DNA from 4 places in the Yersinia entomophaga genome. Region 3 is predicted to be linked to each of the others. Evidence: predicted binding sites of a transcription regulator. Region 3 holds the regulator's gene; each other region holds the start of a gene.

Region 1 (8,082 bases), 1.1 Mb from region 3:
TGTCCCTCAGCATAGAGTTTACCCAGTAAGCCCATATCCTGCATAAAAATGGCCAGAACCCCCGCTAACGGCCCCATTCCTACGGCACGAACAAAAATCAGCCCCCAAATCGCCATATCGATACCGCGAAAAACATCGAGAAAACGGCGCACAACAAAAGAGGTAACTCGTAATACCGGCGTATCCATGACATTACGGGCAGCAAGAAAGGACAGTGGCAACGCAATAAACGTCGCTGTAAGCGTACCGGCGAATACAATGGCTAAAGTAATAAAAATCTGACCAAAGTAATATTTAAACGGCCAGTTGATAAAATCATGCCAGACAAACATTCTCAGGAAATAGCGCCCTATTTGCTGGCTGCCGTGAACGAAGGCAGACCAGGGAATACCAAAGAAATTAAAGAAGAAAATATAATAGAAAACAATGGCCACGCCGATGCCAACGACCAAGCGAAGATAGCGCCGCTGCTGCGAGAAAAGGGTCGGATGTTGCTGCTTCAGAGAAATCACATCGGCTGGCGAAAGCGTATTCGTCATCATTAAGCGGCTCCTTCCACAACACGTTTACGTAATTTTCCGGAGGCGTAATCTAGTAATGAAACCACGGTAATAATCAGCAACAGCGTGATGCTGACCTGATCATAACGATCCAACTTAATAGACGTCATTAGCTCTTGTCCTATTCCGCCCGCGCCGACCAAACCCAGTATGGTTGACTGGCGAAAATTAATTTCCAATCGCATAAAGCTGTAAGACAGAAAGATAGGTTTCACCTGCGGCCAAAGACCAAAACGCATACGTTGCAATTTACTAGCACCACAAGCTGTCAAACCGCGAACAGGTTTATTTGAGGCAGTTTCAATAGACTCATAGAATAATTTGGTCAGGCTACCTATCGTATGTAACGCCAGAGCCAAAAAACCGGGAATCGCGCCAATACCAAAAGCCATAACAAACATGACTGCCCAAGCTAATTCTGGCATGGTACGTAAAAATGCAACAAAGGTACGAATCGCTAATCTGACTGGTGCTGGGCTGTGGGTGTTATTAGCCGCCAGAAAAGCCAAAATACAGGCGACAATAACCGAGAGAATGGTTGCGGCAATGGCAAGCTGTAGCGTCTCCCAAATTAGCGGTAGCTGAATATTCAGGCGATAGCCCCAATATGCCAATGAACCTTCGGTACGCCCATCGGCAAATAAAACCGGCCAGTGAAGTACAGGAATTGTTTCAGCCAGATAGTCAAAAAAAATGTGGGAATGAAACTAGAACGGTGTGAAGATTAAATTCAGCAATACTGCCTGCACCCAAATAGAGTACAACCAGAGCTAAAGACCATATTAAGGTTTCGCGTTTTTGCTTACTGCGAACCTGCTGGTAATAATGATTGAAATCAGTATTCAAAATAACTTACCGCCTGAAAACCGATAGCTCCGGTATTCCGTTCCTGAGCTATCCTATTCATTATATCAACCGACTTAACGGTCGCCTTTAGTTAGATCGCGCTTCAAATCAATGACGGTTTGGTATTCGCTCAATGAGGTTTCCTCAATATGCTGCTTGCCCCCTACCGCTTTGATAAAACAGGCATGGTCTTCTTTATCCAGTTTTTTGATAGCCGCAACCAACTGCGCTTTGAATGCTGGCGGTAAAGCACTGCGAACAAGAATTGGGCCATTAGGAATTAACGGAGACTGCCAGATAATCCTAATCTGTTTCATTAAATCGGGATGATCCATACGAATCATGCGAGTGAAAGCTCCGCTAGTATAACCGGTATTATAATCGCCGATCATTGATGCCCAGGTTACCGCGCCGGCAAACTGACCATTAATAACGCCAAGGATGTCTTGCTCATGACCACCGGAGAACGTCACGCTGGAGAAGAAATTGTTATATTTATTGTCCGGCGTTCCGCCGAATTTCTGTTTAAAGCTCTGATTAGGGATCAGGAAACCCGAAGTTGAATCCGGGTCGGCAAAACCAAAGGCTTGCCCCTTTAAATCCTCCATTTTCTGGTAAGGGCTGTCTGCCTTCACCACGACCACAGAGTGATAGCCGCGAGACTGATCGGTATCATCGACGACAATACCGACCAAATCGACGGCCTTAGGGTCTTTAATATAAACCGAGGCGAAAGATGACGGTGACATACTCAGCACCATATCAATCTTTCCACCGAGTAATCCTTGAATGACCCCAGAATAATCCGAAGCATTATGCAAATTGGTTTTTACTTTTAATTCTTTGTCCAAAAATTCTTTTACACACATATTATCGCCAATCTGCTGTGTTGCATTTTGGCCACCGAGAATACCCAAATTGATTTCTTTCGGTGCATCTGCCGCCGTGGCGTTAAATACCATCATCGCACCTGCCACTAACGAAGTAACACTCATTACTTTTTTCATTAAAATAACCTATGTCCGTAGAGGATTAATGGAAATTAATGCAAAACATCTGTTGCTTCATCGTTGTAAATATCATGAATAATACTGTCACTTAGTTGATCAGGATGACCGTCAAATATAATTTTTCCTTGCGCAATACCAATCACTCGCGTGCAGTAATCTTTAACTAATGCCACCGAATGTAAGTTCACCACCACCGCAATATCGTTTTCACTGATTTTTTGCAGCGTATTCATTATTCGGGTGGTATTTTTTGGGTCGAGGGAGGCTACAGGCTCATCGGCCAATAGAATTTTAGGGTTTTGCATCATCGCGCGACAAATAGCCACGCGTTGCATTTGCCCTCCGGATAAATTTTCGGCGCGCTGCAACGCATGTGGCAACATATTCAACCACTGCAAGAGCTCGACGGCTCTGGCTCGGTCACGCTCGGCAAATATTTTAAAAAATGATTTAAGCGTTGAGGTATGACTTAATCTTCCGAGTAACACATTGGTCATAACATCGAGGCGAGGAACCAGACAGAAATCCTGAAAAATCATTCCACACTTGGCACGCCATTTACGCATTTGTTTGGCCGTCAGCGAGGCAATATTTTGCGTTTCCCCACTCTCCTGATAGTTAAGAATCTCTCCACCGCTGGAAGAAATGGTGCCATTCAATATATGAAGTAACGTTGATTTTCCTGCGCCTGAGCGGCCAATAATCGCTACAAATTCTCCAGCATGGAGTTCAAAATTGATGTTATCCAACACCTTATGCTGCGATGCATAGGCTTTCATCAATCCTTTAACCGCCAGAACCTTTTTTTTCGTTTCCGGTGCAGTATCAGGATAATCTGGCGCATATTGAAGTAATGCCTGGCCCATAGAATGTCTCTCAGATTGCAGGTTATCTTTGAGCCATTAACGGATATTTTTATTACAGAGAAATGATAGTTTGATGAGAGAAAGGTGACATGTGATTGCCACCTTTCTTTAGAGAAGATGAGTCTTTCTTGTTAAATCAGCTACGAATTTTACGGTAGATAAACAGCACAACCAAGGCACCGATAACTGCGACGACAAAGCTACCAATGTTAAAGCCGTCTACTCTGCCCATCCCAAAGAAAGTACTGATATAGCCACCGACCAAAGCACCGACCACACCAAGAATGATGGTCATAAAGAATCCGCCACCGTCTTTACCTGGCATAATCCACTTAGCCAGAATACCGGCGATGAGACCAAAGATAATCCAGGATAGAATCCCCATACGTCCTCCAAATATTGAATAAACCTGACGGTCTGTGCTTTATCAGCTGAGTGATTATTAGCTATTCACAGCGTCCATTACAGTATTAAGTTAAGACCTTATTAGGTAAATCCGCAAATCTGTACGCTTCATCCAAGAATAAAAATAAATTTTTTATCCCGCTAAAACACAACTACTCGACCGATTAAATAACCGGTTCTCTTGGCGCGAAAATATGATTCACCTGCCGCTGACGCATTTTCGCTAACAAATCGTAGCCGCCGTTTGGTAGCGAATGCGCAAACTCCCGCTCACTGGTAAATATCGGACTGGCCCAATAAATGTTTACCGGATCGCCCTGCTGCTCCGGCAACGTCAGACTGACGTGCTCAGAGTATAGATTGGCCGATAATACATAGCCTTCGTAACCCTGAGGGGCGACTTCAGACTCCAGTGCATGGCCTTCTCCCAGCCAGCTTATTTTTCCCCACGGAACATGGGCAAAACCGGCTAAAGCACTCGCCATGCGAACGGCGTTGTCTTCGTTGACATATTGACTATCCACTGCCATCGCTAATTCTATTCGACGATATTTCCCGGCATCATCATTAAATAAAATCTCAACCCAAGGCTGCGGACGAATACTGACACCCAGCGTCAGAAAATAATAAACTCCATCCTTTTCATGCTGAGAGATCGCCATTGGCGGCCATCTGCCCTGATCAATAGCATAATACTTTTGCGCCGGACCAAAATGTTGCTCATAGCGTCGAATATATTCCACTTGCATACTGGGCCAGGGATTACCTTCCTCCTGCTGCCAGACTCGCCAAAATTGTCGAGTACGTTCCGCCTGAGCATATTGCGTATTAGTAGACGCAGACCCCAAAGGTAAAGTGAGTGGATTCTCTTTAATACAGCTAGCGGAGTAACAGACAGAGTGATCGATATACAAACTCCAGCCGGGAATCACCGCCAATAATTGCCCCTGATACCACAGCGCTGCGCCGTCATCACTTTCTGACCAGATAATCTTAATATATTGCGCATCCAATGCTTCTTCACCAGCAATATTTCGACAATAGGCCGCAGCCAAACGCGGGGCAAGCCCCTGCTCAATAGCCGCGTTATCATCTAACTGGGGAGCCGCAGTCAGATTTCTTACCCAGCAGGCACGCACCGGAAAACGATCTTCAACGGACTCCAACGGGTAAATATAGAAATAAACCACACGCTGATCTTGTTGCACCACAGCCACCAGTGTCTGGTTTTCATTACTGACTTCGGCCAGCACTTCTGATTCTTTCATATCGCCTCAACTTTATCGGCAAAGAATAATTATCGGGCAACGGGCGGATTATTCCCTTACTCCAGATAAAATTAGCCTAATTATGCTACCAGTGTAAAACGTCTTAGCCGTTTAAATCATTGGAAAAAGTCTCAAAAAACCATTATATGAAAGAAAAATGGCTCGATTAATGCCCATTCGCTACATGAAAAATCGAATGATAAAAATAAAATACGCCCAAATCGATATAATAAAATTTTCTTGTATCAAGTCGTGTCTATGGCTCTTGACTCAGTGGGTTAATCTATCGTTATTTTACTAAAACTCCATACGAGGAAAGCCTATCCAGTACCTTAATCATGGTGACGAATCTTCTTTCACGCTAAAATAAGTTCAGATATCACACGACAGAATTGAAGGTTCCCATGGCTTATATCCCTAAAAACTATGCCCGGCTGGAAAGCGGTTACCGCGAGAAAGCGCTAAAACTCTTCCCGTGGGTTTGCGGAAAGTGTTCCAGAGAGTTTGTGTATTCTAATCTGCGTGAGTTGACCGTACACCACATTGATCACGACCACGGCAATAATCCGGAAGATGGCAGCAATTGGGAGATGTTGTGCCTGTTTTGCCACGATCACGAGCATTCTAAATATACCGAAGCCGATCAATACGGATCGACGGTTATTGCCGGAGATGACGCGCAGAAAGATCAGGGTGTCGCTACTCACAACCCTTTTGCCAATCTCAAAACTCTATTAAAAAAATAATGGTCTGTTTACCGGTGAGAATACCTATATCGTTATTTTCACCGGTCAATTGCCAAATTTGTACCTTACTGCAATGCCGGGATCTTAGAAGCCCAGTAATTGCCGATAAGTACGAGGTTCCAGCATATCTGCGGTTAATCCTAGGGTTGAGGCAAAAAGACTGCATTGCAGCTTTAATTCTGCCAATTCATTCGGATCATCTGTCATCACCGCAATTTCAGCAAAATTTCCCACAGACTCCAAATGGTCGACCGTAATGTGAAATTGGCCGATAAAATAGATACTGCGGTTCTTTTCCAGGGTAAATACCGGCTGATAGCCTAAAGTCACCAGCATACTCGAAATCTTGCCCAAATCCTCGACCCGGCTGGCTTCGCATCGCTCGCTTCCCGGCCCTTTGACAATCCATAGCCGAATACCCGACGGGTTCATTTCACGCAATATCATACTGATATTTTGCCGTGCAAGACCGCCATCACAAGCATCCAGATAACAATCTTTTTCATGATTATTGAGAGCAAAAATCTCTGCATCCTGCGTTTCTATTCGCCTCAATAGGTTACGGATATTCTGTACTCGAAATTTTAATTCAACCTCATATTTCCCAACAAAATGCTCACTCATTGAATCCGCCCTGATAGGAAAATAGTCGTAAGAAAACCTTATATCTACTCAATTATGCCTTAAGTCTGTTAGCCACAGGTTGATATAAGCTGGATCAAATCCGATGCGATTAACACCCATGGTTATAAATAGCCTTCAGTGTGTGAAATAGATCACAAACTCGGCCCCACAGTAGGGAAAGAAACCTCAGCCTCATGTTTACTTCATGGCAACGAAAGAAAGCATCGATTTCAACAAATAAGCTATTCAGATTTACTTTCGCAGCAAAACAGGATGTTCGTACTCTAGGTGAGAAAAATGAATCGTACCGATGGTGACAACAATCAGGAATTATTGCAGCAACTGAAAAATATTGTTGGTGAGAGTTACCTTCTGACAAAAGAGCGACAAACCAAACGTTACCGGACCGGATTCCGTTCGGGTCAAGGGGAAGCTCTGGCCGTTGTTTTCCCCGCAACGCTAATGCAGCAATGGCAAATACTGCAAGCCTGCTTGGCCGCAGATAAAATCATTATTATGCAGGCAGCCAATACAGGCCTGACGGAAGGATCCACTCCCAGTGGAAATGATTACGATCGCCAGATTGTTATTATCAACACGCTGCGACTCAATCAGATTCAGTTATTGAATAATGCCGAACAGGTGATTGCTTTCCCCGGCAGTACGTTGAATGAACTGGAGAAACGCTTAAAACCCTTTGGTCGCGAACCCCACTCCGTTATTGGCTCATCCTGTATCGGTGCTTCGGTTATTGGCGGCGTTTGCAATAATTCCGGCGGTTCACTAATACAACGTGGCCCGGCTTATACGGAAATGGCACTTTTTGCTCAGATAAATGAGCATGGCGAACTTCAATTAGTTAACCATCTTGGTATCCATCTGGGTGACACGCCGGAAGATATTCTTTGGCGTTTAACCCGTGCCGATTATGGCCCGGAAGATATTGGTCATGGCGAGCAGAAAGCCTCGGATCATGATTATGTTGAACGAGTGCGAGATGTGGATGCCGATACGCCGTCGCGTTTTAATGCTGATAAACGGCGCTTATTTGAAGCCTCCGGCTGCGCAGGAAAGCTCGCAGTTTTTGCCGTCCGTTTAGATACTTTCCCAGCGGAGTCTCAGCAACAGGTATTTTATATTGGCACCAATGACACCAAGGTGCTGACAGAATTACGTCGTACTATTTTACGTGATTTTAAACACTTACCGGTTGCAGGAGAATATATGCACCGGGACGTTTTTGATATCGCCGAAATTTATGGCAAAGACACTTTTATCATGATCAATTCTATGGGTACGGATAAGATGCCGACTTTCTTTACCCTAAAAGGAAAGATCGATGCCCGACTGAATAAAGTTCCTTTTTTGATCAACAATATCACCGATCGTGTCATGCAGGGCTTCAGCCGTATTTTGCCTAGCCATCTTCCTAAACGCCTGAAAAGCTACCGAGATAAATATGAACATCACCTGATGCTGAAAATGTCCGGTCAGGGAATAGCGGAAGCTAACGAGCATTTACGTCGATTTTTCGCAACGGCGGAAGGTAACTATCTGGTTTGCACCGCTGACGAAGGAAAGAAGGCCTTTTTACATCGTTTTGCCGCCGCCGGTGCAGCAGTTCGTTACCATTCAGTTCATAGCGATAAGGTCGAAGATATATTGGCTTTGGATATTGCTCTGCGCCGCAATGACGATCAGTGGTTTGAAACCTTGCCTGAAGAAATAGACCGCCGTTTGGTAGCAAAACTCTACTA
Region 2 (8,082 bases), 150 kb from region 3:
GTCATAGTTAATTGTCTCGCCATCCACCTTTCCTGATAGTTTTCTCACTGGAGTAAGATAAGGAACACCAGGATAGATATTCTTACTGCTTATGATTTCTTTTTTAGCCCCCCTGTCATTTGGTGCCGACGCATCGTTTAGGTCGGTGAATTTGCGGTGAATATTGCCTTTTGCTATGAGTTGGACGTTACCCTTAACGCATATGTAAGGCTCCTCCCCCTTCAACTGTGCCGCTTTTTCCGGTACGTGGTGTATCAATACGCCATAACCCACGCTGATAACCATTGGAGCACTGATATCTTTTGCTGGCTCTGTCGAATGGCTGGCAGCTTTCAGGTTGTGTACCGGTTTGAGATACAGCCGATAAAGCGTTTCCTGCTGAGGGCTCTTGAGCGGGATAATGGAAACCTCGCGTTCCTGATTGGGAGCCAGGGTGACGCGGGTTGGATTAAAAATCATCTCTGGATGTTTAATTTCCCCAATCGGCGTTTTTATTTCTTTAGCCTCGCCGGGGTTCTCCACTTTGACCAAAGAAACCTCCAAGAACAGTGGATTATCACCACTGTTAAAGACCCGGATCTTCTGTGATTTCTGTATTCCTTCAACAGTCACGCGCGTTGGGTCTGCGATGAGATTAGCAAAGGCCAGATTATTGCTAGCAGATAAAAGCAAGAGTAGGGAGAGTGATAAATATCGAGGCATCGTTATTTCCTTATTCATGAAGCCGGCCATAATTATGAAACCAATGGCTAGTTTGGGTGGCAAAGATAGTAATGGTTACGTTGTTGGCTTAAATCACACAGAAAACTGCCGGTTTCATTTTTCACCTTGATGTATTTCAATACTTTTCCAGAAGAAATAGAGAACAGGCCGTTGGGATGAACCTCATCGCCGGTTTCGACAATGGTGCCGGAGACCGGCTGGTTTTCCTGGGTTCTAAAGAAACCGTTGTATAGCAGAGTGAGTTGAATATCGGCTTTGGCCGAGAAAACCTGCCCCGGATGAGCATGCATTATGTTGACCGGCAGATTAATATGCATATCCATATCACTGCGGCTGGTTTGAATGTCGGCAAAGCTCTGGTGGTTATAAAGCGGCACGGGTATAGCGGTCGTACTGCCGCCGGTGACCGGTTGACCTTGAACTCTAAAGCTATAAGGCGCGCCAATTTCCGGCGTGGTGACCAGCATGGCTCCGCCACCGGAGCCGGCTGGCCCCAAAGCAATCCCCTGAGTATTGGCCGCGAACATACCGCTGTAACGAAGGCCGCCGAACATGGTTTGATTGTTCGCTCCCACATCGATGGACAAATTACCTCGGGAGCCCTGCCGGGATACTGTGCTGCTCATACTATGGTTTTTGCCACTCAGGGTACTATTGAGGCTTAAACCGGAGCCGCCGTCATCATTTTGGCGGTAATGATCATAATCAATACCGTTGGTTAACTGCTTATTGGCATAAATACTGGTCAGGCGAATATTATGTTGCTGGAGCATTAATCTGGCGTTGAAAAACAGGCCGTAGTCATTGGCGCGGTTATTTCGCCACTCTTTCTTGGCGCCTATCGAAAAATTAATACGATACTGAGGTCGTTGCCAGTGCCAATCACTTTGCAGGCGATGCTGAGAGCGATTCGCCGATTGATTAAAATTGTAGCTCAGAGCCGTTGGGCCAAAATGGCGACCATAAGAAAATGCGCTGCTGCTTCCCATTGAGGTATAGCGGGAAACATCCGGTGTTTGATAGCGGGAAATTGACCAGCGTCCCAGCGTTTTATTACCACCGCTCAGCCGTAGGTAGCCACCAAAACCCTGCTCGCCGCTCATCAGGCCTAGCGTCGGAGCGATATCCATACTCCACAGAAACATTGGCCGCGAGATATTGCCGTCTACAGCCCAGTGTTTATCGTTATCCATCAACAAGCTGAGATTAGAATTAAACCACGGAGTGAGAAAGCTGCGCCCCAGCTGTAACAGATAAGCCGTTGGGGGATTTTTTTCTTTAAATTTTGTGGGTTGAGATTGACCGAAAGTGGCAAACCAACCGCTATTACCACCAAAACTGATATTGGCGATCGGCATAGTTTCCCGGCTAATTTCGCGGCCAGAACGATCGATTAAACGAATATCGGCGTTGTAATAGCCTGACGGTAATTGGTTGTAGCTGATTTCATTACGCCCTAACTGAGCGGGGAAGCGGCGGATAAACTGATCGTCACGGTAAATATCGAAATCTCCCGGCTGAGCGGCGTACAAAATCAATGTTCCTGCGGAAGTGGTTTTCTCCGCCATATAACTTTGGCTTCCGAAAGTGACAAACCGATCGAGTCCAGGCGAGATCAGGGTTTGGACTCTGGCCGCACCGTTATCCAGATGATTCTTTCGGCCAGCGCGTAAATACAGCGAAGAGAAATTCTTTTGCAAATACCAGCTTTGCCCGATCCCTTTGTGTGTTTCACCCTGATGCCACATTTGTTGTACATTGGCGGTTTTATTATAAAACCAGCTCAGGTATCCAAAGGATTGAAAGGGAAGGCCGATATAACCCTGACCATTGGCCGATATGGCGCGATAATGATTGTCTGCCACACGTAAATTCAGTGATTGGTTATGAACCATTCCCCAAGTGGTTGAGGGCATCAAATAATCAAGGGATTTATCTCTAATTATTAATAGATTGTTTACTTTATCCAATGTAACCCGATAACCGGATAATAAATAATCGCACCCTGATTTACATTCATTATAGGCAATCTGTGGGAGCAATTTATCTAATACTGAAATGGTTTCATGGCTGATACCGTTATTTAAGAAAATTTCTTTATCGAAAGAAATCTCTTTTGATTGAGATGAGTAATGAAGCGGCGCAGGTAGATGTTTCCCATTCACCAAGCCCAATAAACTTTTCGATGAATCTTCATCTATAGCTGTAAATCCCGGCGGCGGTAAATGTTCGATCAGCACTTTGCTACAAGCATAAAAAGGCATCGTCATAAGATTAAATAAAATAATCCCACTGAATATCCGACTGGCGATTAATACCATTGGATTCCATTCCATTATTCATGGTGATAATTTCCATTTCATTTTTAAATAGCGGAGAAGAAATCTCCGCTATTTAATATTAACACTAGAGACTAATTAACCGTCGGTTAAGCAGCAGATTCCAGCATTAGCGGGATAACGCCGGTATATCTTTCACCTGTTGCAGCATTCTGAGGAACCGTTGCGTTAACGATCAGGTCAAGATCGACATCCTTATTAAATATAGTTGCCTGCCCCACACCTACTTCTAATTCAAGACCATCGAGGTTTACCCTGAGATCTGTAAATCTTTTTTCATTTTGGGCACCCTCGTTAGCTATTAACGTTGGCTCGCTTTCCAGATAAATGCTAACCCCGGTATCGGCTGGGTTTGCACTTCTAAGCTGAACAGTTTGAGTTGATGAATAAACGGGGTTGTTATAGTCGTTTAGATTGCGAGTTAACGTTATGCTACTCAGCTTTGCATTGCGTGAATCAACTAAAGACACGAAATCGGTGATTTCTGCATCTATATCTATATTCTGTTGAGTGTAATCGGCATAGGCAGTGAAACTGGTTAAAGCAGCAAACATTAAGGCGGATAGGGTTAATTTTTTCATTATTAATTCCTTGTATTATAATATAACATTGAATTTCCTTATGCAGAGTTTATAACGGTGTTTTATTGATGATTTAAATGAAAGCCGTTAACTCTGTGCGGGACAAACACTAGCATAATTAATATCTTTTCCTCAAGGCGACATATTGTTTCTTTATCTTATTTTTTATTTTCATTTTTTGATTTGATTTCGAATTTATTATACATAGATTTTTATTATTTAATTATTTTCAATTAATGACGTGCCGTTACTTTCATTTAAATATATTACTGTTGGCTAATTTGTTTATTTGTCGATAATTGTTTTTATTTTGTCATTTCTTTGTCGCTTCATTGTCATAAAAATATTATTTTTCTGTCACTAATCGATGTCATGTTTGCTTTCGAACAAAAACTGATTTATTTCGCTCACGCGTGACCCTTTATTCATTATACGCGCGGGCCATACTTATTGATTCAGGGGCTAGACATGTTCTATCAGACTCTCCGTAAAACCGCTATTGGCGCTGCGCTCACTTTGGCATTGAGTGCCAATGCGCTCGCAGCGACAGAAATACCTTTTTGGCACTCTATGGAAGGGGAGCTAGGTAAAGAGGTTGATTCTCTAGCCCAGCGTTTTAATCAGGCTCATCCCGACTATAAAATTGTCCCTGTGTATAAAGGTAATTACGAGCAGAATCTTGCCGCGGGGATTGCCGCATACCGTTCGGGTAAGGCGCCAGCAATTTTGCAGGTTTATGAAGTCGGCACCGCTACCATGATGGCCAGTAAAGCGATAAAACCGGTCTTTGAAGTATTTAAAGAGTCCGGTGTGAATTTTGATGAGTCGGTGTTCGTTCCTACGGTCGCGGGTTATTACACTGACGCTAAAACCGGCCACTTATTATCCCAGCCGTTTAACAGCTCAACGCCGGTGCTGTATTACAACAAAGATGCGTTTAAAAAAGCCGGTCTGAACCCGGATCAGCCGCCAAAAACCTGGCAGGAACTGGCGGCAGATACTGAGAAATTACGCGCAGCCGGTATGACCTGCGGTTACGCCAGCGGCTGGCAAGGCTGGATCCAGATTGAAAACTTCAGCGCTTGGCACGGTCAGCCGATCGCCAGCAAAAATAACGGTTTTGACGGCATGGATGCGGTTCTTGAGTTCAACAAATCCCTACAGGTCAAACATATCCAGCTGCTGTCTGATATGAATAAGAAAGGTGATTTCACCTATTTTGGCCGTAAAGATGAATCTACCGCCAAGTTCTATAACGGCGACTGCGCTATGACTACTGCCTCCTCCGGTTCGCTGGCGGATATTCGTCACTACGCAAAATTCAATTACGGTGTGGGCATGATGCCTTACGACGCCGATGCTAAAAATGCGCCGCAGAACGCCATTATCGGCGGAGCCAGTTTGTGGGTCATGAATGGCAAAAATCCAGAAACTTACAAAGGCGTAGCCGAATTCCTGCAATTCCTGGTACAGCCGGAAATTGCCGCAGAATGGCATCAGAAAACCGGCTATCTGCCGATTACCACCGCCGCCTACGAACTGACCAGACAACAGGGCTTCTACGATAAGAATTCGGGGGCAGACGTTGCCACACGCCAAATGTTGAACAAGCCGCCGTTGCCTTATACCAAAGGTCTGCGTCTGGGCAACATGCCGCAAATCCGTACCCTGGTTGATGAGGAACTGGAAAGCGTATGGACAGGTAAGAAGACGCCGCAGGAAGCGTTAGACAACGCGGTAAAACGCGGTGACGTGCTGCTACGCCGCTTCGAACAAGCCAATAAGTAATTTAATTCTTCGGTGATAAACCGGAGAACACCGCCTCGCGGATAGCTGCATAGGGTTATCCGCGAGCGTGGTGTGAAGAGTTCAACATTGCAAAGAGTTAATCGGTTATGAGTACGTCCCGCCCCGGTTTTTCCTGTAGTTGGCTACCTTATTTGTTGGTACTGCCGCAGTTATTGATTACCGCCATTTTCTTCCTGTGGCCCGCGGTAGAAGCGCTGTGGTATTCGGTTCAGTCTCTCGATCCTTTCGGACTTTCCAGTGAGTTTGTCGGGCTAAGCAATTTTAGCCAGCTATTTCAGGACGAATACTATCTGGCCTCTTTCTATACCACTCTGATTTTCAGTGGATTAGTGGCTGGAATCGGTCTGGCCGTTTCGCTGTTTTTTGCCGCTTTGGTGGATTACGTCCTGCGCGGCAGCCGTATTTATCAAACGCTGCTTATTTTGCCTTACGCGGTTGCTCCTGCGGTCGCTGCGGTGCTGTGGATTTTCCTGTTTAGCCCCGGACTTGGGTTGATTACTCACTTTCTTGGGCTGTTGGGCTACAGCTGGAATCATGCCCAAAATAGCGGTCAGGCGATGTTTTTAGTGGTACTGGCCTCAGTTTGGAAGCAAATCAGCTATAACTTTTTGTTTTTCCTTGCGGCATTACAGTCCATTCCTCGTTCACTGGTTGAGGCCGCGGCGATTGATGGCGCAGGGCCGGTTAGGCGCTTCTTTAATATTGTGCTGCCGTTGATTTCCCCTGTGAGTTTTTTCCTGCTGGTGGTCAATCTGGTATATGCCTTTTTCGATACATTCCCCGTTATTGATGCCGCTACCGGCGGTGGCCCAGTGCAGTCCACGACTACATTGATTTATAAAATCTATCGCGAAGGTTTCGCCGGGTTGGATCTCTCCAGCTCCGCCGCTCAATCCGTAGTGTTAATGCTATTGGTGATAGGTTTAACGGTGATTCAGTTCCGCTTTGTTGAACGTAAGGTGCGTTACCAATGATTGAGAACCGCCGAGGGCTGGATATTTTCTGCCATGTGATGCTGATTATTGGCGTGCTGCTGATTTTATTCCCGCTGTATGTCGCTTTTGTTGCCGCTTCTCTGGATGACCAACAGGTGTTTCAGGTGCCGATAACGCTGGTTCCTGGCTCTCATTTGTGGCAAAACATCAGCAATATCTGGCACGGGGGCGTGGGCAGCAACGGCACTCCCTTTGGGCTGATGCTGTTTAACAGTTTTGTGATGGCATTTGCCATTACCGTTGGGAAAATTACGGTGTCGATTCTCTCCGCCTACGCCATCGTTTATTTCCGTTTCCCGCTGCGCAATCTGTTTTTCTGGCTGATTTTTCTCACCCTAATGCTGCCGGTGGAAGTGCGAATCTTTCCGACTATTCAGGTGATCGCCAACCTGAATATGTTGGACAGTTACACCGGATTAACGCTGCCGCTAATGGCTTCCGCGACGGCCACCTTCCTGTTTCGCCAATTCTTTATGACTTTGCCGGATGAACTGCTGGAAGCGGCGCGCATTGATGGCGCCGGTGCGATGCGATTTTTCTGGGACATCGTATTGCCGCTGTCAAAAACCAATCTGGCGGCGCTGTTCGTTATTACCTTTATCTACGGCTGGAATCAGTATCTGTGGCCGATATTGATTACCAGCGATGCCTCGATGGGCACTGCCGTAGCCGGTATCCGCAGCATGATCTCCAGTTCGGGCGCGCCGACCCAATGGAATCAGGTGATGGCGGCCATGATTCTGACGTTAATTCCACCGGTTGCGGTGGTTCTTCTGATGCAGCGCTGGTTTGTGCGCGGTCTGGTAGACAGTGAGAAGTGATCTGATATGGCATGTTTAAAGCTTCAGGCAGTAAGTAAATCCTATGACGGTGTGACGCCGGTGATCAAAACCATCGATCTAGACGTCGCCGACGGCGAATTTATCGTGATGGTTGGCCCTTCCGGCTGCGGAAAATCCACTTTGCTACGAATGGTTGCCGGGCTGGAGGCGACCACCAGCGGCGATATTTATATTGATAATCGTCGGGTGACTAATCTGGAACCCAAAGATCGCGGTATCGCTATGGTATTCCAAAACTATGCTCTTTATCCCCATATGAGCGTCTACGACAATATGGCTTACGGCCTGAAAATCCGCGGATTTGGCAAAGAGCAAATACGCCAGCGGGTAGACGAAGCGGCGCGAATCCTGGAGTTGGAACCGCTGTTGCAACGCAAACCCCGCGAATTATCCGGCGGACAGCGCCAGCGCGTGGCGATGGGGCGAGCTATCGTGCGGGAACCTGCGGTTTTTCTTTTCGATGAGCCATTGTCGAATCTGGATGCCAAGCTGCGGGTACAAATGCGTCTGGAGCTACAGCAATTGCATCGTCGATTAAAAACCACCAGTTTATATGTCACTCACGATCAGGTAGAGGCTATGACGTTGGCCGAGCGGGTCATTGTGATGAATAAAGGCGTAGCGGAACAAATCGGTACGCCGAGCGAAGTGTATAAGCGGCCGGCCAGCCTGTTTGTCGCCAGTTTTATTGGTTCTCCGGCGATGAATTTGTTAGCGGGCAGCGTTAGCGCCAACGGCGAGCAGTTTTTACTGAACGACGGAACTTGTATCCCGCTTGAGCATGCTAAACCGG
Region 3 (8,082 bases):
ATTCCACGGATAAATCGACATAATCACAAACAGGGTGCCCACATAAAACACCAGAATTCGCCACGGCACTGAGTTAATCGCTTTAGGAATCGATTTTTTCGGATCTTCTGCTTCACCGGCGGTAATACCGATGATTTCAATACCGCCGTAGGCAAACATGACCAGCTGCAGCGACAGCATCATGCCGACAAAACCGTTACTGAAGAAGCCGCCGTTCGTCCACAGGTTATGAATTCCCGTCGGTTGCCCGCCGTTGCCTATCCCCCAGACAATAATGCCGATACCGGCCAAAATCATGATGATGATGGTGGCAACTTTGAAGAAGGAGAACCAGAACTCCAGTTCGCCAAAGACCTTCACGCTCATCATATTGATCGCACCGATAATCAATACCACGCTCAGCACCCATATCCAATGAGGCACGTCAGGGAACCAGACGCCCATATAGATACCAAAGGCGGTCACATCGGCGATAGCGACAATCAAAATCTCAAAGCAGTATGTCCAACCGGTGATATAGCCGGCCATCGGCCCCAGATAATCCTGCGCATAACGGGAAAAGGAGCTGGCCTGTGGGTTATTCACCGACATCTCACCCAGTGCGCGCATGATGATAAAGGCGACGATGCCGCCAATCAGATAAGCCAGCAACACGCTTGGGCCCGCCATTTTGATGGCGTCCGCCGAGCCGTAAAACAGGCCGGTACCAATTGCTGAACCCAAGGCCATAAAACGGATATGGCGAGTAGTCAGCCCGCGTTTTAGCTTATTTTTGACTGGTAATTCCATAACAATATCCCGTCTTCTTTCAGCAAAAAGCCACGAGCAAAGGCGCGTGGCTAAAGATACTCTCTTCTGCGGCAATTACTGTTTGGCAGTAACTCGTTGACGTCCACAAATGCGATCGTAGACCGCTACCACCACCAGAATCAACAAGGAAGGTGGCAACCAAGACAGGCCTTGGCCCGCCAACGGTAACTGTTCAGTCCAAGCAGGCAGGAAATGCGCAAAGGTCGATGTCTTGATTCCACCCAAAATACCGAACAACAGGCTGACCAACATAGTTGGAGCCACGATACGGCTGGCATTACGCCACCAACGCAGAGTGAAGCTCAGAATCACCAGCACAATACACGGAGGATAAATCGCCGTCATTACTGGAATGGAAATTTGAATCAAATGGCTCAGCCCCAAATTGGATACCAACATGGAGAAAATGCCCAGAATGAATACCAGCGCTCGGTAAGACAACGGCAGATATTGGCTAAAGAATTCGGCTAAAGCACAGGTCAGGCCAACCGCAGTGACCATACAGGCGATGAAGATGAGCGCCGCCAGGAACATACTGCCCAAACCGCCGAAGGTATGCTGTACGTAAGCATGCAGAATCACTGCGCCGTTTTGCGCATCAGGTACCAACGTACCGCTGCTGCCACCCAGTTTGAACAGGCTCAGGTAAACCAGCGTCAGACCCACACCAGCGATTAAGCCAGCCCAAATGGTGTAGCGAGTCAGCAAGCCGGAAGAAACTACACCGCGAGAACGCGCAGCATTCACGATAACAATACCGAATACCATTGCTCCCAGCGTATCCATGGTCAGATAACCATTAACGAAACCGGAAGAGAAAGGCACTTGCTGATAGATTTCGGTTGCAGGAATCTGCGGGCCAGCAGGCCACAGAACCGCAGCAACGCCCAAAATAGCCAGTGCAGCAATTTTCAGCGGAGCCAGAATATGCCCGACGGTGTCCAGTAGACGGCCTGGGTAAAGCGAAATACCAATAACCAGCGCGAAATAGATCAGGCTATAAATAAACAACGGCAATGGGCCATCGCCAGTCAACGGAGCAATACCAATTTCGAAAGAAACGGTCGCAGTACGCGGAGTAGCAAACAGTGGGCCGACGGCCAGATAACAGACGGTCGCCAAAACCAGGCCCGCAGTACGACCAATTGGCGAACTCAGCGCATCAATACCGCCACCAACGCGCGCCAATGCAATAACGGTGATGACCGGCAGACCCACGGCAGTGATCAGGAAGCCAAGTGCGGCTATCCAAACGTGCTCGCCAGACTGAAGGCCAACCATAGGCGGGAAAATGATGTTGCCCGCGCCGACGAATAAGGCAAAGGTCATAAAACCTAATGCCAGTATGTCTTTAGATGATAAACGATGACTCATAGTGGTTGTCGTGTTGCCTAGTTAAAAGGACCAAAAAGGAAAACCCTGGGTTGTTGTCTTTCCGGCTCGATCGAAAACGCTATAACGCTTCACAGAGAGCGCTAATTTCCGACTAATCGGTTTCGATGATTTGCAGTGTTTTTGAAGTTATATGCAGATGGAATAAACCAACAACGGGGGCTAAGTAGAACGTTTATAGCGGAGAAAGGCAAGTCTGGATCGGAAAAGCAGAGTCATCAACCAGATAATTCTTCAATACTAGTTAAACATGTCGGTTATTGAGAAATACACGCCATATGATTTGTATCATTTTTAATCAATTATTAGCATTGGGCGGCCTTCACCGCCCAAAAACTCACCAAATGTCGTTAGCAATATCGACTACCAGCCTGAGTTTTTTCCACTGATCCTGCTCCGTCAGGCTATTCCCTTCTTCCGTCGAAGCGAAGCCACACTGTGGGCTAAGGCAGAGTTGTTCAATATCGACAAATTTGGCCGCCTCGGCGATACGTTCTTTCACCGCCTGCGGTTGTTCCAAGGTGCCATTTTTCGAGGTAATCAGCCCCAAAACCACCTGTTGCTGCCCCGGTTTGATAAAGCGCAGAGGTTCGAAACCACCGGCACGTTCCGTGTCATATTCAAGGAAAAAAGCGTCGACGTTAACTGTGCCAAACAATATTTTCGCTACTGGCTCATAACCGCCCTCTGAAATCCAGGTCGAGCGGAAATTACCGCGGCACACATGTAAACCAATAGTCAAATCCGCCGGCTTGCCTGCCAGTGCCTTATTGAGCACCTGAGCATAGATCTGCGCCAACTGCTCTGGATCTTCACCACGCTCTCTGATCTGACGCTGCTGATCGTCCGAACACAGATAAGCCCACACAGTATCGTCCAACTGTAAATAACGGCAGCCCGCATCATAAAAGGCCTGAATAGCATCACGATAGGTCTGAGCTAAATCGTCAAAATACGCGGTCAGATCGGGATAAACCTGCTTATCTATAGCGTTACGGCCACCGCGAAAATGCAGCACGCTCGGGCTGGGGATAGTCATTTTAGCCACGGAGTTTCCGGCAATACTTTGTAAAAAAAGAAAATCCTCCAGCATTGGATGGGATTTAAAGCCCAGTTTGCCAACCACTTTGATACTGCGAGCGCGCGTCTGAACGCCGTTAAACTGAATGCCCTGCTCGACATCGTAACCTTCAACTCCTTCCAAACCTTCGAAGAAATCGAAATGCCACCAGGCTCGACGAAATTCGCCATCGGTCACCAATTGCAGCCCCGCCTCCTGCTGCTTTGCCACTATGTACCTGATTTCGTTATCTTCAATTTCGCGTAACTGGCTAGCGCTGATATCACCGTTCAGGCGCTGCTGGCGCGCCTGTTTCAACGCCGCAGGACGCAGCAAACTGCCGACAACATCGGCGCGAAAAGCAGGGGTCGTTCTTTGCATAACAGGCTCCAGATCCTATACCGCCGACTAAAGCCGCCACGGCACAAATAATTTACCGAATGGATAGTTTCTTTGAGTTACAAATAGACATCCAGACGTCCAAATAAATTGACTGGAGAGTGTCATCTCACCGATTTTGATTCAATAGAGGAATTTTCACTGCATATGAAATAAATTCATATCCAACTAAATTAGTGGGTAAATCCCAGCGCTGAACGGGCCTTTTTCAAGCTTTCTTGCGATAAGGGGAGATAGCCGTCACGACTCACCAGTTCTTGCCCTTCTGGAGATAGAATTCGCTGCAAGAACGCCGCCGTTAGCGGTTCTAGAGGTTTATCAGGGGCTTTATTGACGTAGATATAAAGATAGCGGGACAAGGGGTAACGGCCATTTCGAACATTTTCGGCGGTTGGCATGACGTAATCCTGCCCTGATACCGACAAAGGTAATAATCTGACGCCACTGGCGCGAAAACCAATGCTGGCATAACCGATACTGTTCAGCGAGGTTGCGACAGCCTGAACCACCGAGGCTGAACCAGGTAATTCATTGACCTGGCTGCGAAAATCGCCGCCGCACAAAGCACGCTGTTTGAAATAACCGTAGGTGCCGGAAGCTGAGTTCCGACTATAACGCTGGAGAGAACGCCCAGCCCACGGGCCTTTCAGCCCAAGATCAGCCCATAAGTTTACTGGCTTATTATCACCACATAATTGATTTTGCGAATAAATGGCGTCCAGCTGTGACAAACTCAGCCCCACCAGCGGATTATCCTGATGCACCAGAACCACCAACGCATCCACCGCCACAGGCACGGCTAAAGGAGGATAGCCATAGCGTTGAACAAAAGCGGCAATCTCGGCGGCTTTCATCGGACGACTCATCGGGCCAAGTTGAGCTGCACCTGCGGCCAGAGCCGTCGGTGCGGTTGACGAACCGGCGGCCTGAATTTGCAGATTAATACTCGGATACTGATGATTGAAATCTTCCGCCCACAGAGACATCAGATTCGCCAGCGTATCAGAGCCTACGCTGGAAAGATTACCGGAAAGCATCCCAACCGGTGCCTGAGCAAAAACCGGAGTGCTGACCCATAACATTGCACCCAGTAACGCCGTTTTGCTCCATTTCATCATCAGAATATCGTCCGTAAAGCCTAGGTTTTGACCGCATTCTCAGCTAAAACCGTGGGAACAATCAATCGCTTCGGTAAGGTGAAGACAAAACGCGTCCCCAAACCAATTTCACTCATGACCTCTAAACGCGCATCGTGGTGACTCAGCGCATGTTTAACAATCGCCAGCCCAAGCCCACTTCCGCCGGTTTGCCGCGAACGGGCTTTATCTACCCGATAGAAGCGCTCGGTAAGACGAGGAACGTGCTCCGGCCCAATGCCCGGCCCGTTATCACTGACCTGAAACTGAGCGCCCTGCGGCGTCAATTGCCAGCACACTTCGATTTTTGTACCGGTTGGCGTGTGATTTACCGCGTTATACACCAGATTGGATACGGCACTGCGCAACTGGTCTTCATTACCAAACACTTTAAGCTGTTCATTCACGCGGAAAGTAATCTCATGGCGACCGCTGCTTAACGCCTGAACCTCATGCTGTAGTAGCTTCAGCATCAGTGGAATATCCACTCGCTCATTCATATCCACATTTGGTGCTGCTTCGATTTTTGATAACGTCAATAATTGCTTCACCAAACCGTCCATCCGTTTGGTCTGCTCTTGCATGGTATTCAAGGCTTTACCGCGCAATGCCGCGTCCAGTTCCTGATCGTGCATCATTTCCAGATAGCCTTGCAGTACAGTTAACGGCGTCCGTAATTCATGGCTAACGTTGGCAAAGAAATTTCGCCGCGCGCCTTCCAGTTGACGCATTTGCGTCACATCTCGCGCCACCATCAGTAATTGCCCTTCTGAATAAGGCATAACGCGAAACTCAACGTAATGGCCATTATTAAGCTGCACGGTCAATGGGCGGCTGAATTCCTGCTGTTGCAGATAATGGGTAAATTCCGGGTAACGCAGCAGGTTAAGAATGTGCTGGCCGTTATCTTCCGGCCAACGAAAGCCCAGTAAATTCTGCGCTAATCCATTACACCAAAAGATATTTCCCTCTACGGTCGTCATAACCACCGCATCGGGCAAGGATTCAGCGCCGCTGCGGAAACGTTTTATCAACAGCGCCAGCTCACGCCGCCGCCGCCGATTACGCAGTTGCATCTGATAAAGACCATAAAACAGCGGCTCCCAGCTCCAGCGTCCGGCCGGTGGCGTCATGCTTCGGTCTAACCATAGCCAATGAGAAAGTTTAAGCTGGTTATAAAAATTCCAGATCAGCGCTGCCAATACTGAAACCAGTAATAGCCAAGGGAGATAACCAATGAAAAGCCCGAGCAATAGCGCGGGCAGACAAAAAAGTGCCAGCTCAATAGCCAGCCTTTTCCATGATAAGCGTTCTAGCACGACACATTCTCCGGCACTACATACTTAATAGCGCGTTGAGAAACGGTATCCGGTGCCCCGGACGGTTTGCACCATTTTGTCATGCCCTTCGGATTCAAGCGCCTTGCGTAAACGGCGGATATGGACATCAACAGTGCGGTCTTCCACATAAACGTTAGTGCCCCAAACATAATTTAGCAACTGCTCGCGGCTGTAAACCCGCTCCGGGTGAGTCATAAAGAAATGCAGTAATTTAAACTCGGTTGGCCCCATGTCTAACGCTTTTTCGTTAGCCATGACCCGATGAGAAGAAGGATCGAGACTTAACCCTTGCATTTCAATCACCTCTTCCACGGCCATCGGTGAAATTCGGCGCATCACCGCTTTGATTCTGGCAACAAGCTCTTTGGGAGAAAAAGGCTTGGTAATGTAATCGTCGGCTCCCACTTCCAGCCCGCGCACCCGATCCTCTTCTTCACCGCGGGCGGTCAGCATCATCACCGGAATATCCCGGGTCATGGCTTCACGTTTCATATGCTTGATAAACTGAATCCCAGAGCCGCCTGGCAACATCCAGTCTAGCAGTACCAAATCAGGGAAAGGCTCGGACAAGCGCGTAACCGCGCTGTCATAATCTTCGGCTTCTAACGGTTGGTAGCCGTTTTGCTCCAGCACAAAACACACCATCTCGCGAATCGGCGCTTCGTCTTCCACCACCAGTATGCGTCTTGCCATCGTCAATCCTGCCAATATGTTAGCGGTTGCTATTTGATTTCCGCGCCATTATGCGTCAGTTTTATGACAGTTTTATGAAAAAAACCATCCCTTTGCAGCCAATAAGCATAGCGGCTAACCGAAAGGGTGTTGCAAGGTTATTTCAGCAACTTTGCGAAGCCGTTCTGGGATTTCAACCAATCCTCCTTTTTAACCGCGACATCCCCTTCTCAACGTTTATAATCAGCGCCATTGATTACCTGCCCTAGCGGGAGTTTTATGCGCATTATACATACCTCAGACTGGCACTTAGGCCAGTATTTCTTCACCAAAAGCCGGGCGGCGGAGCATCAGGCTTTTTTACGCTGGCTAATCCAAAAAGTTGAAGAACATCAGGTTGATGCGTTAATTGTTGCCGGCGATATCTTCGACACAGGTTCGCCACCGAGCTACGCCCGCGAGTTATATAACCGGTTTGTGGTCGATCTTCAGCCGACGGGCTGTCAGTTAGTGGTTCTTGGCGGTAACCATGATTCTGTCGCAACCTTAAATGAGTCACGCGAACTGTTGGCCTATCTCAATACCAAGGTGATTGCCCACGCCAGCAACGATCTGGAACAACAGGTTTTCATTCTACACGATCGTGAAGATCAGCCCGGAGCCATTCTGTGTGCGATCCCTTTTCTACGCCCAAGAGATCTGATCGCCAGTCAGGCGGGAGAATCCGGATCGCAAAAACAATTAGCACTACAAGAAGCCATCGCGGCACATTATCAGCAGCTTTATCAAACGGCGGTCAACCTGCGCAAGCGGCTAGCATTACCCTTGCCCATTATCGCCACGGGTCACTTAACGACCGTAGGCGTCAGCACCTCCGACTCAGTTCGAGACATTTATATCGGCACGCTTGACGCCTTCCCTGCTCAGGCTTTCCCCCCCGCTGATTATATCGCTCTGGGCCATATCCACCGCGCTCAGCAGGTAGCAAAGTCGGAGCATATTCGCTATAGCGGCTCCCCGATTCCTCTCAGTTTTGATGAACTGAATAAAGAGAAGAGCGTATTTTTGGTGGAGTTCTCAGGGCAAAGCCTTGCCGGGGTGGAGACTCTGACTGTCCCGCAGTGGCAACCGATGCAATTAATCAAAGGGGATTTACGGCAGATAGAGCAGCAGCTCGCTGCCTTTAGCCAACTTTCCGGCCCACCGGTATGGCTGGATATTGAAGTCGCCACCCAAGACTATCTCAGCGATATTCAGCGACGCATTCAGGCAT
Region 4 (8,082 bases), 1.3 Mb from region 3:
TTTCTCCAACGCCGTGCGGCAAATTTTGTCCGCTACGTCGCCAATTCGTTCCAGTTCGGAAATAGTTTTGATGATCGCCATAACTAAACGTAAATCGCTGGCGGTAGGCTGACGTTTAGCGATGATGCGCACGCAGGCTTCATCAATCGCCACTTCCATCATATTGACCTTTTTATCGCCTTCAATCACTCGCTTTGCCAGTTCACCATCCTGGTTATGCATCGCGGTGATAGCATCGGTCAATTGCTGCTCGACCATGCCGCCCATGGTTAACACCTGGGTACGGATATGCTCCAACTCAGCGTTGAACTGGCCAGAGATATGTTTATTCAGATTCAGGTTATCCATAATACTTCCCGTACGTATAAGCCTATCCCAATAGGCGTAATGAACGCGATCCCGTTGCGGGCGCTCTGGCCGAAAGTCAATCTTCGACCAAATTAACCCGCAGGGTCAGTGTAATAGCCTAATCAGTCAGGCAATCAACCATAGCGGCCGGTGATGTAATCTTCCGTCTGCTTCATCTGTGGCGCAGTAAACAGGGTGTCTGTATCACTGAACTCAATAAGCTCACCCAGATACATAAATGCCGTATGGTCTGAGCAACGCGCCGCCTGCTGCATATTATGGGTCACAATCACCACGGTATAGTCAGACTTCAGCTCGCTGATCAGCTCCTCAATACGCCCGGTAGAGATAGGATCTAGCGCCGAGCAAGGCTCATCCAGCAGTAATACATCAGGGCGAATAGCGATACCGCGCGCGATGCAAAGACGCTGCTGCTGGCCGCCGGACAGACTGTAACCGCTCTGATGCAGCTTATCTTTGGTTTCATTCCACAGCGCCGCTTTGGTCAGCGCCCACTGCACCCGCTCATCCATATCGGCGCGGGACAGATTTTCAAACAGTTTCACGCCAAAAGCGATGTTATCGTAAATCGACATCGGGAACGGCGTCGGTTTCTGAAATACCATACCGACCTTGGCGCGCAGCAGAGCGATATCTTGCTTATCCGTCAGGATATTTTCGCCATCCAGCAGAATGTCACCTTCTGCACGCTGATCCGGATACAGCTGATACATCTTGTTAAAGGTGCGCAGCAAGGTTGATTTGCCGCAGCCTGATGGGCCGATAAAAGCCGTGACCTGATTTTTAGCAATATCCAACGAAATATTCTTCAACGCATGGAATTTACCGTAATAGAAGTTCAAATCGCGAACCTGAATTTTGCTGTTGGTGGTCTCAGTAGCCATACTCATCAAGACTTCTCTCTTTTAGCTAACGCAGCCTAAGCTACGCTTTTGAATTTGGGTGACGTATCAGTATTTTTTCTTCGCGAAAATAACCCGCGCCAGAATATTCAATAGCAGAACGCACAGGGTAATCAGCAGCACACCGGCCCAGGCCAACTGTTGCCATTCGGCAAAAGGACTCATGGCAAACTTAAATATGGTAACCGGTAAGTTGGCTATCGGCTGGCTCATATCGGTACTCCAGAACTGATTGGAGAGCGAAGTGAACAGCAGCGGTGCCGTTTCGCCGGCGATACGGGCTATAGCCAACAGTACGCCGGTAAGGATGCCGGAGATTGACGCCTTCAATGTAATTGCAGAAATCATGCGCCATTTAGGTGTTCCCAAGGCGTAGGCCGCTTCACGTAGGCTATCCGGTACTAGCTTCAGCATGTTTTCCGTGGTTCGTATCACAATAGGCACCTGTAACAGCGCCAGCGCAATAACCCCTGCCCAGCCGGAAAAGTGCTCCATTCTCGCCACAATAATGGTGTAAACGAACAGACCAACCACAATCGACGGCGCAGATAGCAAAATGTCATTGATAAAACGAATGATCTCCGCCAACCACGATTTGCGCCCATATTCAGCCAGATAGATACCGGCCATAATGCCCAGCGGAGTACCGATAACCGTGGCCCATAGAATCAGGAGTCCACTACCGGCAATGGCGTTAGCCAGCCCACCACCAGCGGTATTCGGCGGCGGCGTCATTTCGGTAAACAGCGCCAAAGACATACCGTCTACGCCTTTGGTAATTGTGGAAAATAGAATCCACACCAGCCAGAACAGGCCAAAAGCCATGGTCGCCAGGGATAAAATCAGCGCGAGGCGGTTCTTTTGACGGCGCCACGCCTGTTTCTTGCGACGAGTTTCCAGCAAGGCTGCGTTAGTTTGCATATCCATAGTGGTCATATTAGCGCCCCTCTTTCTTAGCCAGACGCAGAATCATCAGCTTCGACAATGCCAGAACAATAAAGGTGATGACGAACAGGATTAACCCTAGCTCCATCAAGGCTGCGGTATGCAGGCCAGATTCAGCTTCGGCAAACTCATTGGCCAGCGCAGAGGTAATACTGTTGCCCGGCATAAACAGTGAGAAGCTGTCGAGTTGGTAGGTATTACCGATGATAAAGGTCACTGCCATGGTTTCCCCCAGCGCGCGCCCCAGCCCCAACATAACGCCGCCGATCACCCCATTCTTGGTGAAGGGCAGCACAATACGCCAAATCACTTCCCAAGTGGTGCAGCCAATGCCGTAGGCAGACTCTTTCATCATCACCGGCGTTTGTTCAAAGACATCACGCATAACGGAAGCAATGTAAGGAATAATCATAATGGCCAATATCACACCGGCAGCCAAAATGCCGATGCCGAACGCCGGGCCAGAGAACAGCACGCCAACGATCGGAATACCTGAAAGGACATTACCGACAGGTTCCTGAAAATACTTGGCAAACAGCGGCGCAAAGACAAACAGGCCCCACATGCCGTAAACGATACTTGGGATAGCCGCCAGCAGCTCAATAGCGACGCCCAGCGGGCGTTTCAGCCAGTTTGGTGCCAACTCTGTCAGGAATAACGCAATACCAAAACTAACGGGAACGGCAATAATTAACGCAATTAACGAAGTGACCACCGTACCGTAAATCGGTACCAGCGCCCCGAATTGCTCGGCCGGAGCGTCCCACTCTTTGGTCCACAGAAAGGCAAAACCGAATTTTTCGATACTCGGCCAGGAGGCAACAATGAGGGAAATAATGATCCCGCCCAGCAGGAATAGGGTTATTAACGCAGCCAGTTTTACCAGCGCGCCAAATATGATGTCACCGTGCTTGCTCGGTGCTTTGATAGTCGGCTTATAACCAGCCATAGACTCTCTTCTCATCCGGGTGTTATTTCCCTCCCCACACGGGGAGGGACAATTAATGGAACCAATTACAGTTTTTTACTGCTTTATTCGTTTCTATCGAGCTTAGAACAATGCTTTGCCTGAACTGTCTTTTATCTGCGTTTTCCAGGCTGCACGTACCTGCTCAACCACTTCGGCTGGCAAGGTTGCATAATCCAGTTCGCTGGCCTGTTTTGCGCCGTGGGTGTAAGCCCAGTCGAAGAATTTCAGGACTTCAGTGCCTTTTTCAGCATTTTTCTGGTTTTTGTGTAACAAAATGAAGGTAGTAGAAGTAATTGGCCACGCGCCTTCAGCATTCTGGTTAGTCAGGTCCTGAGCGAATGTTTTGCTCCAATCAACGCCTTTCGCCGCTGCACTGAAGTTTTCTTCCGTTGGGCTAACGGCTTTACCATCAGCACCAATGAGTTTGGTGTAAGCCAGATTGTTCTGTTTGGCGTAAGCGTATTCCACATAACCAATAGAACCCGGTAAACGCTGAACGAAAGCAGCAATGCCGTCGTTACCTTTACCGCCTAAACCGGTTGGCCAGTTAACCGTAGAGCCAGCACCGATTTTTTCTTTCCATTCCGCATTCACTTTAGCCAGATAGCTGGTGAAAACGAATGAAGTACCTGAACCATCGGCACGACGAACCACTGCAATATTTTGATCCGGCAGTTTTACGCCTGGGTTCAATTTAACAATAGCTGGGTCATTCCACTTTTTCACATTGCCCAGATAAATATCGCCCAGCGTTTTGCCGTCTAACGTCAATTCACCGGATTTCACGCCCGGCAGGTTGACTGCCAGCACCACACCACCAATAACGGTAGGGAACTGGAACAAACCGTCTGCCGCTAGCTTGTCGTCAGACAGCGGCGCATCAGAGGCACCGAAATCAACGGTATTGGCGATGATTTGCTTTACGCCACCCGAAGAACCAATCCCCTGATAGTTCACTTTGTTACCTGTTTCTTTCTGATAAGAATCTGCCCACTTGGCATACACCGGCGCGGGGAATGTCGCACCTGCACCCGTCAGGCTTGCAGCAGCGAACGCGGACACAGTTGTCATAGATAAAGTCGCTGCCACAATGCTGGCTACGGTGGTACGCATCAGTCTCATAATCCCTCCTAATGGGATATAGGTATCAAACTCAAAATTGTTTTCATCAGATTAAGTATGGTGCAGGAGGGAAAATAGGACAGTTTAGTGACAGAAAAATGTATGAAATATGACAGTTTTATGACAAATCAGAAAAGCAGCGGCAAAACCACCAACAGTCATAGGTTTCATCAAGACATTTTGCCTACCAGCCAGAAATGAACAAAAGCACAAAGCGTGATTTAGAAATCGACGATGACAAACACTATTTAACTAACCGATAAAACGCTATTTATTACAGAATGTGACCAGATACTCTCATAGTATAGTCAACGCCTAAAATTCAGAATATTAGAGGATAAAACCATGAGTATATCTATGGAAAGAGTACAACATGAAATTAGAACCATTCATAGCACTGCAGTGGACCAGAAAAAGGTAACATCCCAAAGTGCCAAAAAGTTATATAACTTAATGAAAGAAATAAAAAACTCACCTCTTAGCTGTAGTCAAGGGTGTAAAACAAACGCAATCAATGATTTAAATAATTTAAATAAAATACTCACTGAACAGAATTCAAAGTTGGTTAATAAAAAAAGCAAAGGAATAAATGCATTACTGAAGAAAATAAATACAGCAAAAGTAGAAGAAAACATAATAAATAATAGTATTTATAGCGTTGGAAAATCATCATACGTACCAATAAATAATGAATTATATGCTTCACAAGAACATATCTATGAATCAATAAGTGATGATATTAATGGCCCAGCAGAACCTATCTACGAATCAATAAATGATGATGTTAATGGCCCAGCAGAACCTATCTACGAATCAATAAATGATGATGTTAATGGCCCAGCAGAACCTACCTACGAATCAATGTATCATGACGTTAATAGTTCACCAGAATCCATCTACAAATCAATGAAAGCAGTAATAACAAATACCGAAAAAGGTACATATTCCAAACCATTTGATAACTATAGTGACAATATATATCAAGAGCCATTTTATGATAAACAAAAATACAGCAACTCGTTACCAATAAATGAATTAAATAATATTGAGAAATACATAGACGAATTGGCGGAAATTGCTGATGATATTATTTTCATCAGAACGCCACCAGGAATACGCCCCCCCAACACCTAATAAAACCCCTGCATCAAGTAATAAAGAACACTTTATACAGATTGTTAAAAATAATAAAATACATATATTAAAAGCAAAAAATTAATATATAAATAAGATATAGCGATATTTACAGTCAGCTCTTAGAGGCTAAAAAATTTTTTGATAATCAACGAAGCGATACGCAATGAATTTTCATTAGTAGATAATAAGTTGGGTAAAAAAATGCTGTTCAGCAGATCGAGATCTCGCTGAACAGCATATTCATTAGATTTATAGCCCGAAATTACTCAACGGTAACCGATTTTGCCAGGTTACGCGGCTGATCCACATCAGTGCCCTTGATCAGAGCAACGTGGTAAGACAGCAGCTGTAGCGGCACGGTATAGAAGATTGGAGCAATAATGTCTTCTACGTGTGGCAGTTGGATAATTTTCATCCCTTCACTGTCGGTGAAACCCGCGTCCTGATCGGCAAAGACGTACAGCAAACCGCCGCGAGCACGTACTTCTTCGATGTTAGATTTCAGTTTTTCCAACAGATCGTTGTTTGGCGCAACCACAATAACCGGCATATCAGCATCAATCAGCGCCAGAGGGCCGTGTTTCAATTCACCAGCTGCGTAAGCTTCCGCATGAATATAGGAGATTTCTTTCAGCTTCAACGCGCCTTCCATTGCAATCGGGTATTGATCGCCACGTCCCAGGAACAGAGCATGATGCTTATCAGAGAAACCTTCCGCCAGCGCTTCGATAGTTTTATCCAGAGACAGCATCTGCTCAATACGCGCAGGCAGAGCCTGTAACGCATGAACCACATCGTGTTCCAGGCTTTCCGGTTTACCCTTCAGGCGGCCAATTTTAGCCACCAGCATCAGCAAAACGGTCAACTGAGTGGTAAAAGCTTTGGTCGAAGCTACGCCGATTTCAGTCCCAGCTTTGGTCATGAGTGCCAAATCAGATTCACGAACCAACGAAGAGCCTGCTACGTTACAAATAGCCAAAGAACCCAGATAGCCCAGTTCTTTAGACAAACGCAGGGCTGCCAGCGTATCCGCCGTTTCACCAGACTGAGAAAGCGTAATCAACAGACTGTTTGGACGAACCGCTGATTTGCGGTAACGGAATTCAGAGGCAATTTCCACGTCGCAAGGCACACCAGCCAAGGCTTCGAACCAATAGCGAGAAACCATGCCTGAGTTGTAAGAAGTGCCACAAGCGATAATTTGGATATGCTGGACATCAGAGAGCAGCTTATCTGCGTTCGGGCCAAGTTCAGACAGATCGATCAAACCGTGGTTCAAACGGCCTTCCAGCGTGTTTTTAATCGCCATCGGCTGTTCGTAGATTTCTTTCTGCATGTAATGGCGATAAACACCTTTGTCGCCTGCATCATATTGAACCTGAGATTCAATTTCCGCACGTTCGACGGCGTTACCGCTTTTATCGAAGATTTTCACGCTGCGGCGAGTCACTTCAACCACATCACCTTCTTCCAGGAAGATAAAGCGACGAGTTACCGGCAGCAAGGCCAGCTGGTCAGAGGCGATAAAGTTTTCGCCTACGCCACAGCCGATCACCAGCGGGCTACCGGACCGCGCTGCTACCAGCGTACTTGGGTCACGGCTATCCATCACTACGGTACCGTAGGCACCACGCAGCTGAGGAATAACGCGTTTCACCACATCCAGCAAAGAACCGCCCTGTTGCTGCTCCCAGTGCACCAGATGAGCAATAACTTCGGTATCGGTCTCAGAATTGAACTTATAGCCGCGGCTAATCAGCAATTCACGTAATGGTTCGTGGTTTTCGATAATGCCGTTATGAACGACGGATATATATTCAGAAACATGCGGGTGAGCATTCGATTCTGAAGGTTCGCCGTGAGTCGCCCAACGCGTGTGCGCAATACCTGTGCCACCGTGCAGTTCCGTGCTTTCTGCCGCATCGGACAAAGCCTGAACTTTCCCCACGCGACGCAAACGGGTCATATTACCTTTGGCATCAACTACCGACAGACCGGCAGAGTCATAGCCACGGTATTCCAAACGGCGCAAGCCTTCGATCAGAATCTCAGCAATATCACGTTGCGCTACTGCGCCAACAATTCCACACATCAGTTTAATTCCTATTTAAGGTTCTTTGAAAAGAACCCATTCGATGCCAGTGACCTGATTTTCCGGATTTTCCGGGTTCCCCGAGCCTGTAGAGTTTGGGGATTATTATGTTTTGCTCGATATTCTCAGCCGTTAGTCGCTAAAAAAATCGAGCAAAACATTCCTTTCATGGCATGACACCATGAAAGGATATTAATCAGCTTTTTTTGACCGGACGCTTCCAGCCTTGGATATTGACCTGCTTAACGCGGCTCAATACCAGCTCATTTTCAGCCACGTTACGGGTGACAGTAGTACCAGCGCCGATAGTGGCACCTTTTTCGACGGTAACAGGGGCTACCAGTTGGGTATCAGAACCAACGAAGACATCATCGCCAATAATGGTTTTAAACTTGTTCTTACCATCATAGTTGCAGGTGATGGTTCCTGCGCCGATATTCACATCTGCGCCGATTTCAGCATCGCCTAAATAAGACAGGTGGCCAGCTTTAGAGCCTTTACCCAAACGCGTTTTCTTCAGTTCGACGAAGTTGCCCACGTGAGCC

What was found. Region 3 encodes PhoB, which activates phosphate uptake and scavenging genes when phosphate is short. Its sites were predicted from a motif close to CTGTCATAAAACTGNCNNAT; they were not measured.
Region 1: a site for PhoB is predicted at 3,343-3,362, ahead of phnC (phosphonate ABC transporter ATP-binding protein). Genes of this name have one in related genera too.
Region 2: a site for PhoB is predicted at 3,976-3,995, ahead of ugpB (sn-glycerol-3-phosphate ABC transporter substrate-binding protein UgpB). Genes of this name have one in related genera too.
Region 4: a site for PhoB is predicted at 4,416-4,435, ahead of pstS (phosphate ABC transporter substrate-binding protein PstS). Genes of this name have one in related genera too.

The regions. Positions count from the first base shown of each region.
Region 1 covers NZ_CP010029.1:373,960-382,041, reverse strand. Annotated here, with positions in the region: gene phnE (phosphonate ABC transporter, permease protein PhnE) at 1-542, opposite strand, end outside; partial or broken gene phnE (phosphonate ABC transporter, permease protein PhnE) at 542-1,406, opposite strand; gene phnD (phosphonate ABC transporter substrate-binding protein) at 1,481-2,413, opposite strand; gene phnC (phosphonate ABC transporter ATP-binding protein) at 2,449-3,282, opposite strand; gene PL78_RS01860 (GlsB/YeaQ/YmgE family stress response membrane protein) at 3,419-3,667, opposite strand; gene PL78_RS01855 (suppressor of fused domain protein) at 3,852-4,955, opposite strand; gene yajD (HNH nuclease YajD) at 5,360-5,701, shown strand; gene PL78_RS01845 (class IV adenylate cyclase) at 5,786-6,325, opposite strand; gene dld (D-lactate dehydrogenase) at 6,623-8,082, shown strand, end outside.
Region 2 covers NZ_CP010029.1:1,576,048-1,584,129, reverse strand. Annotated here, with positions in the region: gene PL78_RS07205 (fimbria/pilus periplasmic chaperone) at 1-702, opposite strand, end outside; gene PL78_RS07210 (hypothetical protein) at 1-23, opposite strand, end outside; gene PL78_RS07200 (TcfC E-set like domain-containing protein) at 750-3,044, opposite strand; gene PL78_RS07195 (CS1 type fimbrial major subunit) at 3,152-3,643, opposite strand; gene ugpB (sn-glycerol-3-phosphate ABC transporter substrate-binding protein UgpB) at 4,112-5,431, shown strand; gene ugpA (sn-glycerol-3-phosphate ABC transporter permease UgpA) at 5,539-6,426, shown strand; gene ugpE (sn-glycerol-3-phosphate ABC transporter permease UgpE) at 6,423-7,268, shown strand; gene PL78_RS07175 (sn-glycerol-3-phosphate import ATP-binding protein UgpC) at 7,275-8,082, shown strand, end outside.
Region 3 covers NZ_CP010029.1:1,428,136-1,436,217, forward strand. Annotated here, with positions in the region: gene proY (proline-specific permease ProY) at 1-789, opposite strand, end outside; gene brnQ (branched-chain amino acid transport system II carrier protein) at 865-2,184, opposite strand; gene PL78_RS06500 (cobalamin-independent methionine synthase II family protein) at 2,540-3,643, opposite strand; gene PL78_RS06505 (PstS family phosphate ABC transporter substrate-binding protein) at 3,835-4,776, opposite strand; gene phoR (phosphate regulon sensor histidine kinase PhoR) at 4,800-6,116, opposite strand; gene phoB (phosphate response regulator transcription factor PhoB) at 6,141-6,830, opposite strand; gene sbcD (exonuclease subunit SbcD) at 7,089-8,082, shown strand, end outside.
Region 4 covers NZ_CP010029.1:2,755,411-2,763,492, forward strand. Annotated here, with positions in the region: gene phoU (phosphate signaling complex protein PhoU) at 1-348, opposite strand, end outside; gene pstB (phosphate ABC transporter ATP-binding protein PstB) at 483-1,259, opposite strand; gene pstA (phosphate ABC transporter permease PstA) at 1,320-2,207, opposite strand; gene pstC (phosphate ABC transporter permease PstC) at 2,209-3,165, opposite strand; gene pstS (phosphate ABC transporter substrate-binding protein PstS) at 3,268-4,308, opposite strand; gene PL78_RS12560 (hypothetical protein) at 4,654-5,442, shown strand; gene glmS (glutamine--fructose-6-phosphate transaminase (isomerizing)) at 5,708-7,537, opposite strand; gene glmU (bifunctional UDP-N-acetylglucosamine diphosphorylase/glucosamine-1-phosphate N-acetyltransferase GlmU) at 7,734-8,082, opposite strand, start outside.